Regions from separate parts of the Aminobacter sp. NyZ550 genome, predicted to be linked through region 1. Evidence: riboswitches for the same ligand, from Rfam matches in the RefSeq annotation. Region 1 holds a riboswitch; the other holds the start of a gene.
The links. Region 1 has a riboswitch for thiamine pyrophosphate ahead of thiB (thiamine ABC transporter substrate binding subunit). Riboswitches for the same ligand answer to the same signal wherever they lie in the genome.

Region 1 (9,771 bases):
GCCGGCAAGGCGAGGGGAACGGCAAACAGGCGCAGGATCAGCGCGCGGCCGGGAAAGGCGGAATGCCGTGCGAGCGCTCGGGCAACGAAGATCGCCGGCACAACCGACAGCAAGGTCGACAGCAGCGCCTGCCACAGGGTGAAACGGGCAATGCGGAAGAGATAGGAATCGAAGGCGTCGGCAGCACCTTGTGGATTGCGTGCGGCCTCGATGCCAAGACCGGCAAATGCGCCGCCGATCAGGATGCCGATGGCCGCCAGCGCGATGATGCCGGCGGCAATGCGGGGGTCTGTACGGCTCACCGACATGCGGGGCCGCGATTGGCTAGGCGCAGGTGCGGCAGCCGCGATGGGTCGCGCTCTGTCCCACCCCCCTCTGGCCTGCCGGCCATCTCCCCCGCAAGGGGGGAGATCAGCGGCTTGGATGCCCACGCACCACCGGCAACCTCTGGGGTTGGCGAGAGCCATTCCACTACCAATCTCCCCCCTTGCGGGGGAGATGGCCGGCAGGCCAGAAGGGGATGTTCAAGCGCAACCATGGCAGGTCGACAGAGCCTTACTTGCTCATCACGCCGAGCCACTCGTCGACCCATGCCTTGCGGTTGGCAGCCACCTCGTCGGCGCTGAAGATCAGCGTCTTGGTCGGCTTCACCAGCTTGTCGAAGGCAGGGTTGAGCGGCTTGTCGGTCTTGCCGGCGGGCAGCATCCAGTTGGTTTCGGGTACGGCGTCCTGGAAGCCTGGGCTGGTCATGAAGGCCATGAACTTTTCGGCCAGCGGGTTCTTGGCGCCGGTCGTGGTGATGCCGGCGACCTCGATCTGCAGGTAGTGGCCTTCCTCGAAGGACGCCGCCTGGTAACGCTCGGTGTTCTCGGCGACCATGTGGTAGGCTGGCGACGTGGTGTAGGACAGCACCATCGGCGCCTCGCCCTTGGTGAACAGGCCATAGGCCTCGCTCCAGCCCGGGGTGACGGTCAGCACGCGGCCCTTGAGCTTGGCCCAGGCTTCCGGCGCCTTGTCGCCATAGACCGACTTGACCCAGAGCAGCAGGCCGAGGCCCGGCGTCGAGGTGCGCGGATCCTGGATCGCGATCTTTTCTTCCGGATTGCCCTCGACAAGTTCCTTCAGGCTTTTCGGCGGGTCCTTCAGCGTCTCGGTGTCATAGACGACGGCGAAGTAGCCGTAGTCGTAAGGAACGAAGGTGTCGTCCTTCCAGTCACCCGGAACCTTGACGTCGGCGCCGGCGGCACCATGCGGTGCAAACAGGCCGGTGGCCTTGGCTTCGGCTGTCAGATTGGTGTCGAGGCCAAGCACGATGTCGGCCTTGGTCGATGCACCTTCGAGCTTGACGCGGTTGAGCAGTGCTACGCCATCGGCGACCGAGACGAAGTCGACAGTGCAGGCGCAGTCGGCTTCGAAGGCCTTCTTGACCTGCGGGCCGGGGCCCCACTCGGAGGTGAAGCTTTCATAGGTGTAGACGGTAAGCTTGCCTTCGGCAGCGGCAGGGAAAGCAACCGTGGCCAGCGCCAGGGCGGAAGTCATGGACAGGATCAACGAGCGCATCGGCGCCTCCTTCATAGGTGTTGAAAGGGAATTTGAAGCGCCGGGCGTCCGAAGCATCTAATCCCTCCGCCGGTACAAGCCGGATCAGGTTCAGCGGGTTGGCCGGGACGGTTCCCTATGCCTCTCAGCCGGCACGCAATTGCGCGACCGGCACCCCGTTAGAGCGGTTCAACAAATAGGCTCGCGCATCAGGCCACGCAAGCGGTAGTTTGCCGGCCACCGACCGCGTCGCGGCCTTCCGTTTCGGCTGCCGGGCTGGTAATGCGCATGCCATGACCCGGTTCACCATACTTCTCGGCGGCGAGCTTTTCCGCACCCCGCGCCTCGACCGCCAGGTGGCGGGCAGCAGGGTGATTGCGGCAGATGCCGGTATCCGCCATGCCGCCACGCTCGGGCTGATGCCGGAACTGTGGCTCGGCGACTTCGATTCCGTGCCGGTAGATCTCGACCCGCGTTTTGCCGACCTGCCGCGGGCGACCTTTCCGGCCGAAAAGGACAGGACCGACGGTGAACTGGCCATCGATGCCGCGCTTCGGCTCGGCGCGACCTCGCTGGTGCTTGTCGGCGCCTTCGGCGGCGCCCGCGCCGACCACGCCTTCCTTCATTTCGCTCTTGCGCTCAGGCTTGCCGAAGCCGGCATCGAGGTGCTGCTGAGCAGCGGGCGCCAGGAGGCTTTGCCGCTCCTGCCCGGCAGCGCAGGCTTCGACTATGAAGACGGCATGCTGTTTTCGGTGCTCGCCTTCTCCGAGCTGACCGGGCTGTCCGAACAGGGCGCCAAGTGGCCGCTCGACAATGTCGACGTGCCGTTCGGTTCGTCGCTGACCCTTTCCAATGAAGTGCGGGGTCCGTTGCGGATTTCGCTCGGCAGCGGCCGTGCCCTACTCCTCGCTCATCCCTTTCCTGCCTCGGATTTCTGAAACATGGCGCCTCCGCTTCTCAATCTCGACGGCATCCGTCTGACCTTTGGCGGCACGCCGCTGCTCGATGGCGCCGCACTGACGGCCGCTGCCGGCGACAAGATCGCGCTTGTCGGCCGCAACGGCTCGGGCAAGTCGACGCTGCTCAAGATCGCGGCGGGCATGATCGAGCCGCAGGACGGCGTGGTGTTCCGCCAGCCGACGGCAACCATCCGCTACTTGCCGCAGATGCCCGACATGGACGGCTTCGCCTCTGTCCGCGCCTATGTCGAAGCCGGGCTCGGACCTGCTGACGATCCGCATCGCGCCACCTATCTGCTCGACCATCTCGGCCTGACCGGCGAAGAGTCCCCGGCCGACCTGTCGGGCGGCGAAGCGCGTCGCGCAGCCCTTGCCCGCGTCATGGCGCCCGAGCCCGACATCCTGCTGCTCGACGAGCCGACCAACCATCTCGACCTCGCGGTCATCGAATGGCTGGAAGAGGAGCTGATCCGCACCTCCTCGGCGCTGATCCTGATTTCGCACGACCGCCGCTTTCTCGAGCGCGTCAGCCGCAACACCGTCTGGCTCGATCGCGGCCAGACGCGCCGGCTCGACCGCGGCTTTGCCCATTTCGAGGAATGGCGCGACCAGATCCTCGAGGAGGAGGAGCGCGAGCAGCACAAGCTCGGCCGCCAGATCGTGCGCGAGGAGCATTGGCTGCGTTATGGCGTGACGGCGCGGCGCAAGCGCAACATGCGCCGGCTCGGCGAACTGCAGACGATGCGCCAGACGTTCCGCAGCCATCGCGGCGCCGAGGGCGTGGCGACCATGGTTGCCAGCGAGGCGGCAGAATCCGGCAAGCTGATCATCGAGGCCAAGAACATCGACAAGAGCTTTGGCGAGCTTTCAGTCGTCAAGGGTTTCTCGACCCGCATCCAGCGCGGCGATCGCGTCGGTCTCGTCGGCCCCAACGGTGCCGGCAAGACGACCTTGCTCAAGATGCTGACCGGCGAGTTGGAGCCCGATGCCGGCAGCGTGCGGCTTGGCGTCAATCTGGAGATCGCCACCCTCGACCAAAAGCGCGAGGCGGTCGATCCGAACGAAACGCTGTCGAGCTACCTGACCGATGGCCGTGGCGAAAACCTCGTCATCAATGGCGAGCAGCGCCACGTCGTCTCCTACATGAAGGACTTCCTGTTCAAGCCCGAGCAGGCGCGCACGCCGGTGCGCGAACTCTCCGGCGGCGAGCGTGCCCGGCTGATCCTGGCCCGCGTGCTGGCGCGTCCGGCAAACCTTCTGGTGCTCGACGAGCCGACCAACGATCTCGACATGGAGACGCTGGAACTGCTTCAGGAACTGGTCGCCGGTTTCGCCGGCACCGTCATCCTGGTCAGCCACGACCGCGATTTCCTCGACCGCACCGTCACCAGCATCATCGCGCCCGACGGCGAGGGCCGCTGGATCGAATATGCCGGCGGCTACGCCGACATGCTGGCCCAGCGCGGTGGCACCAAGCTCGACGACCGCAAGTCACGCAAGGCAGCCAATGGCCAGGCTTCTGCCGGCCGCAGTGACGTCGAAGCGCCCAAGGCCGCGTCGAAAAAGCTGTCGTTCAAACAGAAGTTCGCGCTCGAAAGCCTGCCCAAGAAGATGGAGGCGGTGACCGCTTCGATCTCGCGGCTGGAAAACCAGATCGCCGATCCGGCCTTCTACGAACGCGACCCCCACGGCTTCCAGAAGACCATTGCCGCGCTCGACAAGGAACGCGCGACGTTGACCGCTCTCGAGGAGGAATGGCTGGAGCTGGAGATGCTGCGCGAGGAATTGGAAGGCTAGCCAGGGGCCCTAGAGGCAGGCTTCGCAGATCGCCGCGATATGGCGATGATCGGTGCCGCAACAGCCGCCAAGAACCTTGATGTGGCCGAAGCCGTCCCGCATCGTCCGATAGCGGCGGGCGAGATCGGCAGGATCGCCGGGATCGAGCTCCGTTGCGGCATCGAGTTCGGCGTGGCTTTTTGTCGATGCGTTTGCCCGCACGCCGCCAATGCGCTGGACCCAGCTGCCGGCGTCCGCCAGCACGCTGTCGAAATGGCTGGGATGGGCGCAGTTGATCATGAAGTAGGCGGGCGCGCCGTCGGTCTCGTCATCGACGATCTCGATCGCTTCCGCCAGGCTTTCGCCCGATGGCAATCGCCCGTCAGTCTCTACCGTAAAGGAAATCACCGATGGCAGGCCCGCTTCCATGGCGGCACAGGCGATGCCGACCGCTTCCTCGGGGTAGTTCATGGTCACGGCGCTGATCATGTCGGCTCCGGCGTCGCGGAACGCGACGACCTGGTCGCGATGATAGTCCGAGGCCTCGACCGGCGTCATCTTCATCTCGGGACGGTAGCCGTCGCCACGTGGGCCGACCACACCGTTGACCGGCACCGTCATGCCGCGGGCAACGTAAGGCGCCCGCAGCGCTTTCGCCTGTGCGACGGCGCGACGATTAATGTCCGAAAGTGCCGTGCGGGAGTAGCCCAGCTTCTCGCCCCAGTCGGGATTGGCCCGCCATGTCGGCGTGTCCAGCACGAAGCTCACCCCGTGTTGCTCGGCGATATCGAGAAAGCGCCTGAAATAGCCGTCGAGCCTGTCGCGGCCGGCCGCATCGAGCAACAGCGGAAACGCCGCGAAACACGGCAGGTCCATCCCGTCCAGGAAGACCAACGTTGTCTCGAGGCCGCCGTCGGTGAGTGCGACGGAAGCGCCGAGATGCGGAAGATCTGTCGTCGCAGCGCACATGATATACCGAAGGCGTTCGGCTTTCCGTCGGCTGGGTCATATCCGTCAGCCTGGACGCGGCCGAACGCGTTCTTCAGCCTAACATCTTACTTCAGGGGTTTCTACTTTAAGCCGCCGGCTGGAATCTCTGGCGTGAGACGACGCGCGAGGACCGAAAGGTACGTCTCGGTCGTCGTGCAAGCGGCGGTCATAGTTGCCCTGCAGGCGCGCCGTTCCAAGGCTACTGACGCGGAGGATGATCATCCGCGCCAGCGAAAGCTCCAGATCAGCCGGCTTCCTTGGCCTGCCAGGCCTTCATCGCGTCTTCGAACACCTTGTCGCCCGGGATGCCCTTTTCGAGCGTGAACAGCGCGCGGCGGCCCGACTTGTAGACGACCGGCACGTCGATCCAGCTCTGGCGACGCAGGAGGTTCAGATTGGCGTCGACCTCGGCCTTGGTGTCGTTGAGCGCAACGAGGAAGAAGCCGTCGGCGATCTTGGCCGGAATGCCGAGCAGCGAATTGCCGGCGTCCTGTTCCGAGCTCTTCATCGCCACGCGCAGGATGTTCTCGATGCCGCCGCCGTCAAAGCCCTGAGGCGTCAGGAAGATCATTTCCAGGATATGGCTCGCCGGCAGCGTCTTGTCGGCGTTGCGGCGGATGGTCATGCGCAACTGGATGTCCTTGCCGGGGATTGTCGCTTCGGCGCGGATGGCAGGCTCGGGCGGCAGGTCGCCGCCGGGCGATTCCTGTACCACCGTCCAGACGACGGAACCCGGCTCAGCCGAGCCTTGGGCGACGTTGGTGCGCTCTTCGTAGAAGATCGCCTTCTGGCCGACGGCCACGGGTGCGTTTTCGCCTGCCGCAGGCGTTGTCGTCGCCGGTGTTCCCTCGGCGGGCGTCGCGGGCGTGGCAGGGGTTGCCGGCGCGGTCTCGGGCGTCGCCGGTGGCGTTGCCGGAGCCGGCTGGGTCAGTGCTGCAACCGAGGTGCCTTCGCCGACGGTGTTGCTGCCGCTGGCCGGACCAGGATCGACCTCCTTGCCATCCGCGGTCATGCGCTGGGTGAACTTGCCGGGCTCGTCGCTTGCCGGCGCTTGTGCTGCCTGGCCGCCATTGGCGGGCGGAGGAGTGGCTGCTTCATTCGTTGGCGGGGGCGTTTCCGCCGCCGTGTCGCTGCCACTGCCGACAAAGGCATCGCGGTTGGACCACAGCGCATAGCCGCCGGCGCCGACCACCACCACGGCAAGTGCCGCTGCGATCAGGCCGCCGCTGATGCGCTTGCGCGGCTTCTGCCGCGTGTTGGCGAATGGATCGCCATTGTTGGCTGCGGCGTCGCCGAAGTTGTTGTCGCCTTCGCCGTCCTGCGCTTCGTCATCGTCGCTTGCCGAGAAGTCGGGTAGGGGCTCGCGCTGCTGCGGCGTGTAGGCCGGAATGGGGTCTGCGGCAGGCGGTGGCGCGACCGGGGTCACCGGGCTGCGTGGCTCCGGTGCAGGTGCTGCCCTGGTATAGGCCGGCTGATCCTTGTTGCGGGCGATCGAGGTAAAGACGTTTTCCAGCTCGGCCAGCGGATCGTCTTCCACAACGGGCGGATGGAATTCCGCCTCGACGATCGCGATCGCGTCCTCGAGCGACTTGGTCTGGCGTTCGGCAACGGCTGCGGGCGGCTGCGGGTTGAGCGCGGCGAGCTTGGCCGCGATGGTGCTGCGGGCCTTGTCATACACCCGCGCGCGCATCGCCGGCGTGGTGTCGCCCATGCCATCCAGCGTCTTTTTCAGAACCGCTACGAAGTCTGCCATTCTCTCGTCGACCTATCTCTTCTTCTGGGCCGCGGCGATTCCGGCGGCAAATCAGCCGCCGGAAAGTTGCCAAAACTAGTCTTCAAACGGATCGGTCACAAGTATCGTGTCATCCCGCTCCGGGCTGGTGGAAAGCATGGCCACCGGGGCGCCGATCAGCTCCTCGATGTAGCGCACATACTTTACCGCCTGGGCCGGCAGGTCGTTCCAGCTGCGGGCGCCCGCGGTGGTGCCCTTCCAGCCTTCCAGCGTCTCGTAGACCGGCTCGACACGCGCCTGGGCGCCCTGGCTCGCCGGCAGGTAGTCGATCAGTTCGCCGTCGAGCATATAGCCGGTGCAGACCTTGATCTCGTCGAGACCGTCGAGCACGTCGAGCTTGGTCAAGGCGATGCCCTTGATGCCGTTGACGGCAACCGCCTGGCGCACCAGCACGGCATCGAACCAGCCGCAGCGGCGCTTGCGGCCGGTGACGACGCCGAATTCGTGGCCGCGGGTGCCGAGGAATTCGCCGACTTCGTTCTGTTGCTCGGTCGGGAAGGGGCCCTCGCCGACGCGGGTGGTGTAGGCCTTGGTGATGCCGAGCACGTAGTGGATCGAGCCCGGGCCCATGCCGGAACCCGCTGCCGCCTGGCCGGCGACTGTGTTCGACGAGGTCACGAACGGATAGGTGCCGTGGTCGATGTCGAGCAGGGTGCCCTGGGCGCCTTCGAACAGGATGCGTTCGCCGGCGCGACGCTTGTCGTCGAGCACCTTCCAGACGCGGTCCATGTAGGGCAGGATCTTGTCGGCGATCGAGGTCAGCTCGGCCATGATGACGTCGTGCGTCACCTCGGGATGGCCAAGCCCGCGGCGCATGGCATTGTGGTGCGTCAGCAAACGGTCGACCTTCTGGGGGAGCGTTTCCAAATCCGCCAAGTCCATCACCCTGACGGCACGGCGGCCCACCTTGTCTTCGTAGGCGGGGCCGATGCCGCGACGGGTCGTGCCAATCTTCGTTCCGGAATTGGAGGCGGCGTCCTCGCGGAAGCCATCCAGCTCACGATGCAGCGACAGGATAAGCGCGGTGTTTTCGGCTATTTTCAGGCGATCGGGGCCGATCTCGACGCCCTGGGCGCGGATTTTCTCGATCTCGGCGACAAAGGCATGCGGGTCGAAGACCACGCCATTGCCGATGATCGACAGCTTGCCCTCGCGCACGACGCCGGATGGCAGCAGCGACAGCTTGTAGACCACACCGTCGACCACCAGCGTATGGCCGGCATTATGCCCGCCCTGGAAACGCACCACCACATCGGCGCGCTCCGACAGCCAGTCGACGATCTTGCCCTTGCCTTCGTCGCCCCACTGGGAACCGACGACCACCACATTGGCCATAATATTTTCCTTCCGACATCGCGGCTGAGGCCGCGAACAGTGCAAAATGACAGGCCTCTATAACGCCAAGCAATTGGATGTGCGACCTTTCTTTGCCGCCTCAGGCACAACAAATTCAGCCTTTGGGCGCATTTACATGCCGACAGCCAGCACCTAGGTCGGCATGGTGCCCCTCGCCAGCGAAAGTCCGGCCGCATGTATCGAAACGCCTATGTCCTGCTGTTGGCGACCACCCTGTTCTGGGGTGGCAATGCGGTGGCGGGCAAGCTTGCCGTGGGCCACGCCTCGCCGATGCTTTTGACCTCGTTGCGCTGGGCGTTCGCCGCCGCATTTCTCGGCGCCGTCGGCTGGTCCAGGCTCCGGGTGGACTGGGCGGTGGCGCGCAGGCAACTCTGGCTGCTTGTCGCCTTGGGCGGGTTAGGCTTCACCGCCTTCAATGCCGCCCTCTACTCCGCGCTCAATTTCACCTCGGCCATCAATGCCAGCATCGAGCAGGCGGGCATGCCCATGGTCATCTTTGCTGCCAACTTCATCCTGTTTCGCATGCGGGTCAGCTGGGGCCAGATTCTGGGCTTCCTGTTGTCGCTGACAGGCATCGCGCTGACCGCCAGCCATGGCGATCTCAGGAGCTTGCTCGCGCTCGACATGAATTTCGGCGATGCGCTGATGCTGATCGCCGTTCTTGTCTACAGTGCCTACACAGTTGCGCTGCGCTTCAAGCCGGACATCCACTGGCTGAGCCTGATGATCGTCATGACATCGGCCGCCTTCGTCACCTCGCTTCCGTTCGTCGCCTGGGAAATCGGCACAGGCCGCGCCATCGCGCCCGATGCGACGGGCTGGGCGATCACCGCCTACATGGTGCTGTTTCCCTCGATCCTGGCGCAGATCTTCTACATCAGGGGTGTCGAACTCATCGGCGCCAATCGTGCGGGCCTGTTCATCAACATGGTGCCGATCTTCGGCACGTTGTTGTCGGTGATGATCATCGGCGAGGACTTCCAGCTCTACCACGCAGTCGCCATCGTGCTGGTGCTTGGCGGCATCTGGCTTGCCGAGCACTCCGGGCGGAAAATGGCGAGCGCCGAGGAGCTTTTGGCTGCCGAAAAACACAGCTCCGATGCCTGAAAAGAAAAAGGCGCGGGGATCGGCCCGCGCCTTTGGTGCCTTGGGAGGCTTTGTCAGATCCCGTTGACGTCGAACTGCAGGCGCTTGGCCGAGTCGATCGACTTGTGGTCGCGCACCTTGGCGAGCACGTCTTCGGGGAACGGTGCGTCGAGATAGAGCAAGGCGATCGCATTTCCACCCGGCCGGTCGCGGCCGAGCTGGAAGTTGGCGATGTTGACGCCGCTCTCGCCGCACACGGTGCCGAGCAGGCCG
Region 2 (9,771 bases), 300 kb from region 1:
GGCCGCATGCGACGGGCGGCCGATGCCGGCATCGACGATGAGCGGCACATCGGGGAAATGACCGCGCAGGCTGCGCAGGGCGTCGAGGTTCTGCGGCCCGCGCGCGGACCCGATCGGCGCACACCAGGGCATCAGCAGCTTGCAGCCGACATCGAGCAAGCGCCCGGCGACGACCAGATCGTCGGTCGTGTAGGGGAAGACGTCGAAGCCTTCGGCAGCCAGGATCTTGGCCGCCTCGACCAGGCCGAACACGTCGGGCTGTAGCGTGTCGTGGTTGCCGATGACCTCAAGCTTGATCCAATCGGTGCCGAACACCTCGCGGGCCATGCGCGCCGTCGTGACCGCCTCCTTGACCGAATGGCAGCCGGCGGTGTTGGGCAACACCCGGACGCCGAGCGACTGGACCAGCGACCAGAATTTTCCACCTGTCTTGCCGCCGGAAGTCTCGCGGCGCAGCGAGACAGTGACGATATCGGCGCCCGACGCTTTGATTGCTTCCGCCATGATCGCAGGCGAGGGGTAAAGTGCGGTGCCGAGGAGCAGGCGGGACGAAACCTGTTGTCCGTAGAGTTCGAGCACGGGTCAGCCTCCCTTCATCGGCGCAAGAATCTCAATGCGGTCGCCGTCGGCCAGGGCGCAGTCGTCGCGCTCCCGTGCCGGAACCACCTCGCCGTTCAGCGCGGTGGCCAGCCAACTGCCCTCGTAGTCGAGCTCAGTCAGCAGCGCCGCCAGCGTGCCGGCCGCGACCTCGTGGCTTTCGCCGTTAACGGTGAGCTTCATGGGCGAGCTCCTTTTTCGTCTTGTGGCCCAGGATCATGTCGGTGGCCTGCCGCGCCATCTCAGGCGCGAGCAGGAAGCCGTGGCGGTAGAGGCCGTTGATGCGGATCGTGTTGCCGTCGCGCTCGACACGCGGCAAATTGTCGGCAAAGGCTGGCCGCACACCGACACCCGTCTCGATGAGTTCAGCTTCGCCGAAAGCCGGATGCAGCGCATAGGCGGCGTTGAGCAGTTCCATCACTGAACGCGCGGTGGTCGGCCCGGTCACGTCGCTTTCGAGCATCGTCGCGCCGACCATGAACAGGTTGCCGGAGCGCGGCACGACATAGACGGGCACGCGCGGATGCAAGAGCCGTACCGGGCGCGCCAGCGAAATGTCAGACGTCCTGAGGATCAGCATCTCACCGCGCACGCCGCGCAGGCCCGGGCTCGGGTCTGCCAGGCCTGTGCAGTCGGCCTCGATGTCAGGCTCGCCGGGTGCCAGCACGGCGCCGTAGCCGAACTCGAAGCGCACGCCCAATTGCACCAGCTTTTGCTGCAGCCCGAGCATCGCCTTGCGCGGATCGACATGCGCCTCCTCGGTGAAGAACAGTGCGCGTCCGAAACGTCCTTCGAGGTCAGGCTCGAGTGCTGCGATCGTATCGGCGTCAACCTCGCGAAAGCCGGACGTTCGGCGGCCGAAGCGGTCGAGTTCACCCGCGTCCCGGGCTGGCGCCACGACCAGCGTACCGTTGCGCATGACATGCCCGGGCAGGGCGGCGGACCACCAGTCGGCGGCATCCCGTCCGAGCGAAAGCACCATCTCTTCGGCGCTCTCGCGTTCGCACCAGGGCGCCAGCATGCCGCCGGCCTGCCATGAGGCATTGCCGGCGATCTGCTTGCGCTCCTCGACAACGGTCACGCTTGCGCCGCGCGTGGCCAGCTCATGTGCGAGCGTCAGCCCGGCGACGCCCGCACCGCGGATCCGCACCTTCATGGCTGGCCTGCCGTCTCCGCGGGTTCGGCGCTTTCCACCGGCATGTAGAGGTCGCCGCCGTCGCGGTACTTTGCCGCCATCGCTGCCAGCCCTTCCTTCTGCGCCTCGGCGCGGATGTCGTGGGAGATCCGCATCGAGCAGAATTTGGGGCCGCACATGGAGCAGAAATGCGCCACCTTGTGCGCCTCCTTGGGCAAGGTCTGGTCGTGGTAGGAACGCGCCGTCTCCGGGTCGAGCGACAGGTTGAACTGGTCTTCCCAGCGGAACTCGAAGCGCGCCCGCGACAGCGCGTCGTCCCTGACCTTGGCGGCCGGATGGCCCTTGGCGAGGTCGGCGGCGTGTGCTGCGATCTTGTAGGTGATGACGCCGACCTTGACGTCGTCGCGGTCGGGCAGGCCAAGATGCTCCTTGGGCGTGACGTAGCAGAGCATCGCCGTGCCGAACCAGCCGATCATCGCAGCGCCGATGCCCGAGGTGATGTGGTCGTAGCCGGGTGCGATGTCGGTGGTCAAAGGCCCGAGCGTGTAGAAGGGCGCCTCGCCGCAGACTTCCAACTGCTTGTCCATGTTCTCCTTGATCTTGTGCATCGGCACATGGCCGGGGCCCTCGATCATCACCTGGCAGTCCTTGGCCCAGGCGATCTTGGTGAGTTCGCCGAGCGTCTCCAGTTCGGCGAACTGGGCGGCGTCGTTGGCGTCCGCAATCGAGCCGGGACGCAGGCCGTCGCCGAGCGAAAAGGCGACGTCATAGGTTCGGCAGATGTCGCAGATCTCCTCGAAATGCTCGTAGAGGAAGCTCTCCTTGTGGTGATGCAGGCACCATTTGGCCATGATCGAGCCGCCGCGCGAGACGATGCCGGTGACGCGGTCAACTGTCAGGTGGATGTAGGCGAGCCGCACGCCGGCATGGATGGTGAAATAGTCGACGCCCTGCTCGGCCTGCTCGATGAGCGTGTCGCGGAACACCTCCCAGGTCAGGTCCTCGGCGATGCCTCCGACCTTCTCCAGCGCCTGGTAGAGCGGCACCGTGCCGATCGGCACCGGCGCGTTGCGGATGATCCAGTCACGGATGTTGTGGATGTTGCGGCCGGTCGACAAGTCCATCACCGTGTCGCCGCCCCAGCGTGTCGCCCACACCATCTTCTCGACTTCCTCGGCCATCGACGAGGTGACGGCGGAATTGCCGATATTGGCGTTGATCTTGACCAGGAAATTGCGGCCGATGATCATCGGCTCGCTCTCGGGGTGGTTGATGTTGGAGGGGATGATGGCGCGGCCGCGGGCGACCTCGTCGCGGACGAATTCCGGGGTGACGAAATCGGGAATGACGGCGCCGAAGCTCTCGCCGTCGCGTTGAAGCTTGGCCCGGATCTGCTCGCGGCCGAGGTTCTCGCGGATGGCGACGAATTCCATTTCGGGCGTGACGATGCCGGCGCGGGCATAAGCAAGCTGGGTGACGGCGCGGCCGCCGGTGGCGCGCAGCGGGGCGTTGCGAACCGGGAATTCCGGCGTCAGCCTTTCGCCGGAGACGAAGCCATTGTCCTCAGCCTTGACCGCGCGGCCTTCATAACGCTCGACGTCGCCGCGGGCGATGATCCAGTCTTCGCGCAGCCGCGGCAGGCCGCGCTCGATGTCTGTTGTCACCGACGTGTCGGTGTAGGGGCCTGACGAATCATAGACGGTGACCGGCGGCTCGCCGGCGCTCGGATGAACCGAGATCTCGCGCATCGGCACACGGATGTCGGGATGTAGCTTGCCTGGCTTGTAGACCTTCCGCGACGCGGGAAGTTCGCCAACGGTGACTGATGGGGTGTGGGCATTCATGAGTGAGCCTCCTGGTTGGAGACCCAGTCCATGCGATGAGAAGGAGGAGAGGTTTTGCCTGGGGACTTCGGGCAAGAATGAGCCCGAATGCCTTAGCCGGATATCCGGCCTGCTGCGCCTCGCACCGTCCCTACGCCAGTATGAACTGGATCAGGTTCAACGGGTCACTGCGCTGCGCGAGCCAGCAGAATCTCAGCCCCTTGTCGGGACCCCCCTGGTGAGCCCTAAGCATGGAGGCGGAACCGGCGTCGTGTCAACGGCCTTTCGCCGAGGCCGAGAGAATGCCAAAGTCGGGGGCATCGAGACCCATTGCGGTTTCGAAGACGATCGGATAATAGGTCAGCGTTACTGACGTAAATTGTCTGCCGCGCAGGGAGGACCATTTGGCCTGCGCACGCGACAGGAGGAGCATCCGTGACGGACAATCCCGCGCCGCTGAAGTTCCATGTGCCCGAGCCGGAAGTGCGCCCGGGCGGCACCCCCGACTTCTCAAATGTGCCGATCCCCAAGGCGGGTTCGGTCGACAGGCCGCCGGTCGACGTCGATCCCAGGACGATCCGCGACCTGGCTTATTCGATCATCCGCGTGCTCAATCGCGAAGGCGATGCCGTAGGTCCATGGGCCGGTACGCTGACCGACGAGGAGCAGCTCGAAGGGCTGCGCCACATGATGACGCTGCGCTCCTTCGACGCGCGCATGCAGATGGCGCAGCGACAGGGCAAGACCTCTTTCTACATGCAGCATATGGGCGAGGAGGCGGTCAGCTGCGCCTTCCGCAAGGCGCTCGTTCAGGGCGACATGAACTTCCCGACCTATCGCCAGGCCGGCCTGCTGATCGCCGGCGGCTATCCGATGGTCGACATGATGAACCAGATCTATTCCAACGAGATGGATCCGCTGAAGGGCCGCCAGCTGCCGATCATGTATTCGGCCAAGGATCACGGTTTCTTCTCGATTTCCGGCAACCTGACCACCCAGTATATCCAGGCGGTGGGCTGGGCGATGGCATCCGCCATCAAGGGGGACACCAAGATCGCTGTCGGCTGGGTCGGTGACGGCGCCACCGCCGAGAGCGACTTCCACGCCGCACTTGTCTTCGCCTCGACCTACAAGGCGCCCGTCGTCCTCAACATCGTCAACAACCAGTGGGCGATCTCGACCTTCCAGGGCATCGCCCGCGGCGGCTCCGGCACGTTTGCGGCGCGTGGGCTTGGGTTTGGCATCGCGGCCTTGCGTGTCGACGGCAACGACTATCTCGCTGTCCATGCGGTGGCGAAATGGGCGACGGAGCGGGCCAGGCTCAATCTCGGGCCGACGCTGGTCGAATATGTCACCTACCGTGTCGGCGCACATTCCACGTCAGATGATCCATCCGCTTACCGGCCCAAGACAGAGTCCGATGCCTGGCCGCTGGGTGACCCGGTGATCCGGCTGAAGAACCACCTGATCAAGCGTGGCCTATGGTCGGACGAGCGCCACAAGCAGACCGAGGCGGAAATCCTCGAGGCGGTGATCACGGCGCAGAAGGAAGCCGAGAGCCACGGCACGCTGCATGCCGGCGGCAAGCCGTCGACGCGTGACATGTTCGAGGGCGTCTATGCCGAGATGCCGCCGCATCTCCGTCGCCAGCGCCAGAAGGCGGGAGTGTAGCCGATGCCGCGCATGACAATGATCGAGGCCATCCGCAGCGCCATGGATGTCGCCATGGGCCGCGATGACAACGTCGTCGTTTTCGGCGAGGACGTCGGCTATTTCGGTGGCGTCTTCCGCTGCACCCAGGGTCTTCAGCAGAAATACGGTCGGGAGCGCTGTTTCGACGCGCCGATCAGCGAATTGGGCATCGTCGGTGCCGCCGTCGGCATGGCTGCCTATGGCCTCAAGCCATGTATCGAAATCCAGTTCGCCGACTACGTCTATCCAGCATATGACCAGATCGTTTCGGAAGCGGCACGGTTGCGATACCGCTCCAGTGGCGAGTTCACCTGTCCGATCGTCATCCGCATGCCCACTGGCGGCGGCATCTTCGGCGGCCAGACCCACAGCCAGAGCCCTGAAGCGCTGTTCACCCATGTTTCCGGCCTCAAGGTGGTCGTGCCGTCCAATCCGCTCGACGCCAAGGGCCTGCTGATCGCCTCGATCGAAGACCCGGATCCGGTGATCTTTCTGGAGCCGAAACGATTGTACAACGGCCCCTTCGATGGCCATCACGACCGCCCCGTCACGGCATGGTCGAAGCATGAGTTGGGCGAGGTGCCTGATGGGCACTACACCACCCCGCTCGGCAAGGCAGAGATCCGTCGGCCGGGTTCCGCCGTCACCGTTCTCGCTTATGGCACCATGGTCTATGTCGCCCAGGCGGCGGCCGAGGAGACAGGTATCGATGCCGAAGTCATCGACCTCCGGACGCTTTTGCCGCTCGATCTCGAGACCATCGTCGCCTCGGTCAAGAAAACCCGCCGCTGCGTGGTGGTGCATGAGGCGACGCTGACCTCCGGCTTCGGCGCCGAGCTCGTGTCGCTGGTGCAGGAAAACTGCTTCTACCATCTCGAAGCACCCGTCGCCCGGGTTACCGGTTGGGACACGCCCTATCCGCATGCCCAGGAATGGGACTACTTCCCCGGACCCAAGCGTGTCGGCGAAGCTTTGATCGAAACGATGGAGGCCTGAGCATGGGCGAACATGTCATCAAGCTTCCCGATGTCGGCGAAGGCGTGGCCGAGGCTGAGCTTGTCGAATGGCACGTCAAGATCGGCGACCTCGTGCGCGAGGACGCGGTGCTTGCCGCCGTCATGACCGATAAGGCAACGGTCGAGATCCCGTCGCCGGTCGACGGCGAAATTGTCTGGCTCGGCGCCGAGATCGGCGACACGGTTCCGGTCGGCTCGCCGATTGTCAGGATAAAGGTCGCCGGCGATGCGCCGTCGACCGCAGAGCCGGCCGCCGAATCCAAGCCGGAGGCCAAGGCGCCAGAAGCTGCCAAAGCCTCTGCTGAGCCGGCTAAGAAAGAAGAAGAAAAAACGCCAGCCACCCCGAAGCCTGCCGCTACCACAGCAGCCCTCAAGCCTGTGCCGCGTGCCACGACCGGCCTGCCGCGTCCCGAAGGCGAGCGTCCGCTCGCCTCTCCTGCCGTCAGGCTACGCGCCAGGGAGGCAGGCATCGACCTGCGCCAGGTGCCGGGTACCGGTCCCGCCGGGCGCGTCACCCACGAGGATCTCGATGCGTTCGCCGCCCGTGGTGCTGCCGTCGTCGTCGCGGGTCTCCAGGAAAAGACCGGCGTCGAGGAGGTCAAGGTCATCGGCCTGCGCCGGCGCATCGCCGAGAAGATGGCGCTGGCCAAGTCGCGCATCCCGCACATCACCTATGTCGAGGAGGTCGACGTCACGGCACTCGAGGAGCTGCGCGCCAAGCTCAACGCTTCGAAGAAGCCCGAGCGCGCCAAGCTAACCATCCTGCCGTTCCTGATGCGGGCGCTGGTCAAGGCCGTCGGCGAGCAGCCGCAGCTCAACGCCGTTTATGACGACGACGCCGGCATCATCCATCGCCATGCCGGCGTGCATATCGGCATGGCCGCCCAGACGCCGGGCGGGCTGATGGTGCCTGTGGTCAAGCATGCCGAGGCGCGCGACCTCTGGGATTGTGCCGCCGAGGTCAACCGTCTTGCCGAGGCCGCCAAGGCTGGCACGGCAACGCGCGAGGAGCTGACCGGCTCGACCATCACCATCACCTCGCTCGGTGCGATGGGCGGCGTCGCCACCACGCCCGTTATCAACTACCCGGAAGTGGCGGTCGTCGGCGTCAACAAGATCATGATCCGGCCGATGTGGGACGGCACCCAGTTCGTGCCGCGCAAGATGATGAACCTGTCCTCCAGCTTCGACCATCGCGTCATCGACGGCTGGGACGCAGCGGTCTTCGTCCAGCGCATCAAGGCGCTGCTCGAAGCGCCGGCAATGATCTTCGTGGAGGGCTGAGGCTGTGAAGGAAATCTCCTGCAAGCTTCTGATCATCGGTGCCGGACCCGGCGGCTATATCTGCGCCATCCGCGCTGGCCAGCTCGGCATCGACACCGTCATCGTCGAAGCCGTCAAGCCCGGTGGCACCTGCCTCAATGTCGGCTGCATCCCCTCCAAGGCGATGATCCATGCCGCCGACGAATATCTCAAGGTCTCGGAGATGGCGGCGGGCACAAGCCCGCTCGGCATCTCCCTGTCGGCACCGGCACTCGATCTCGCCAGGACCGTTGCCTGGAAAGACCGCATCGTCGGCCGCCTGACGACAGGCGTTGCCGGCCTGCTCAAGAAGGCCCGGGTCAAGTCGGTGCAGGGCTGGGCGCGCTTCCGCGACGGCAAGACCGTCGAGGTCGACACCGAGACCGGCCTGCAGGTGATCCGCGCCGAAACCATCGTCATCGCCACCGGCTCGGTGCCTGTCGAATTGCCGTTCCTGCCCTTCGGTGGATCGGTGATCTCGTCGACCGGGGCGCTGGCACTCAAGCAGGTGCCGCAAGCGCTCGCCGTCGTCGGCGGCGGCTACATCGGCCTTGAGCTCGGCACTGCCTTTGCGAAGCTCGGTTCGAAAGTCACAATCGTCGAAGCCTTGCCGCGCATCCTGCCGCAATATGATGCCGAGCTGACCCGGCCCGTCGCCAAAAGGCTCGAAGCGCTCGGCGTCAAGGTGATGACAGGCGCCAAGGCCAAGGGGCTTTCAGCCAAGGGCGATGCGCTGCTGGTCGAGGCCGCCGACGGCAGCGAGCAGAAGATTGCGGCCGACAAGGTGCTAGTGACTGTCGGGCGCAAGCCGCTGGTTGAAGGCTGGGGCCTCGAGGAGATCGACCTCGACCGCGACGGCCGCTTCATCCGCATCGACGAGCAATGCCGCACCTCGATGCGCGGCATCTATGCCATCGGCGACGTTACCGGCGAGCCGATGCTGGCGCACCGCGCCATGGCCCAGGGCGAAATGGTCGCCGAGATCGTCGCCGGCCACAAGCGCAGCTGGGACAAGCGCTCGATCCCCGCCGTCTGCTTCACCGATCCGGAGGTCGTCACCGCGGGCCTTTCACCCGACGAGGCCAAGGCGCTCGGCATCGAGATCAAGTCGTCGTCATTCCCGTTCTCGGCCAATGGCCGGGCGATGACCTTGCTCGGCGAAGACGGGTTCGTGCGCATCGTTGCCCGCGCCGACAACCATCTGGTGCTCGGCATCCAGGCCGTCGGCACCGGTGTCTCCGAGCTTTCCTCTGCCTTCAGCCTGGCGATCGAGATGGGCGCCAGGCTGGAAGACATCGCCGGCACCATCCATGCTCACCCGACCCAGGGCGAAGCCTTCCTTGAGGCAGCACTGCGTACGCTCGGCCACGCGCTGCACATCTGATGCCCTATCCCGATTTGGACGCGGCCTTGCGCCGCGTCCCCTCCTGCCTTGCCCAATCAGCCAAGCTGGGCTAACAAGCCCACGCACTGGACGACCAGTGCCTAGTACGTTCGGGGACGGCCCCATCCAGGAGATGGCGCCGCAGACTTGTCACCTGAACTGATTCACCCCTTGAAACCGCGAAAACATGCAGCCTCCGCGCGGCGGACTGCTTTGTGCGCTCGACCCTGTCAGGCTTCCGGATCGGGTTCCGGGGCGCGCGCTTTCGCATTCGCATTGACCAGACCGGAGAGGCGCCATGGCCGGACCGATAGAACAATTTGAAATCAAGCCGATCTTCACCCTGTTCGAGTTTGCCGGCCAGGAGATCGCCTTCACCAACTCCGCCGCCCATATGGTCGGCGTCGCGGTGTTCGGCGGGCTGTTCCTGCTGGTCTCGACCAGCGCCCGCGCCCTTGTGCCGACCCGGCTGCAGTCGATCACCGAGCTGATCTACGAATTCGTCTCCAGGACCTTGCGCGAAAATGCCGGCGAGGGCGGCATGACATTTTTCCCGCTGGTGTTTTCGCTGTTCGTCTTCATCCTGATCGCCAATCTGGCCGGCATGTTTCCTTATGCCTTCACGGTCACCAGCCACATCATCGTCACCTTCTCTTTCGCCATGATCGTGTTCGGCACGGTGACGCTCTATGGCATCTGGAAAAACGGGCTCGGTTTTTTCAGGCTGTTTTTGCCATCCGGCGTGCCGCTGGCTTTGGCGCCGATCATCGTGCCGATCGAGATCGTTTCCTACATCTCGCGGCCGATCAGCCATTCGGTGCG

Region 2: linked by a shared signal. The riboswitch ahead of thiC (phosphomethylpyrimidine synthase ThiC) and the one ahead of thiB (thiamine ABC transporter substrate binding subunit) in region 1 are both predicted to bind thiamine pyrophosphate.

Annotation. Positions count from the first base shown of each region.
Region 1 is NZ_CP114190.1:1,260,161-1,269,931, forward strand. Features, by position in the region: gene thiP (thiamine/thiamine pyrophosphate ABC transporter permease) at 1-308, opposite strand, end outside; gene thiB (thiamine ABC transporter substrate binding subunit) at 556-1,560, opposite strand; TPP riboswitch at 1,605-1,728, opposite strand; gene N7E70_RS06220 (thiamine diphosphokinase) at 1,833-2,477, shown strand; gene N7E70_RS06225 (ABC-F family ATP-binding cassette domain-containing protein) at 2,481-4,295, shown strand; gene N7E70_RS06230 (homocysteine S-methyltransferase family protein) at 4,305-5,243, opposite strand; gene N7E70_RS06235 (hypothetical protein) at 5,509-7,017, opposite strand; gene N7E70_RS06240 (adenylosuccinate synthase) at 7,093-8,391, opposite strand; gene N7E70_RS06245 (DMT family transporter) at 8,587-9,519, shown strand; gene serA (phosphoglycerate dehydrogenase) at 9,573-9,771, opposite strand, start outside.
Region 2 is NZ_CP114190.1:1,564,577-1,574,347, forward strand. Features, by position in the region: gene N7E70_RS07805 (thiazole synthase) at 1-579, opposite strand, end outside; gene thiS (sulfur carrier protein ThiS) at 583-780, opposite strand; gene thiO (glycine oxidase ThiO) at 764-1,753, opposite strand; gene thiC (phosphomethylpyrimidine synthase ThiC) at 1,750-3,576, opposite strand; TPP riboswitch at 3,686-3,802, opposite strand; gene N7E70_RS07825 (3-methyl-2-oxobutanoate dehydrogenase (2-methylpropanoyl-transferring) subunit alpha) at 3,991-5,226, shown strand; gene N7E70_RS07830 (alpha-ketoacid dehydrogenase subunit beta) at 5,230-6,243, shown strand; gene N7E70_RS07835 (dihydrolipoamide acetyltransferase family protein) at 6,246-7,547, shown strand; gene lpdA (dihydrolipoyl dehydrogenase) at 7,552-8,949, shown strand; gene N7E70_RS07845 (F0F1 ATP synthase subunit A) at 9,248-9,771, shown strand, end outside.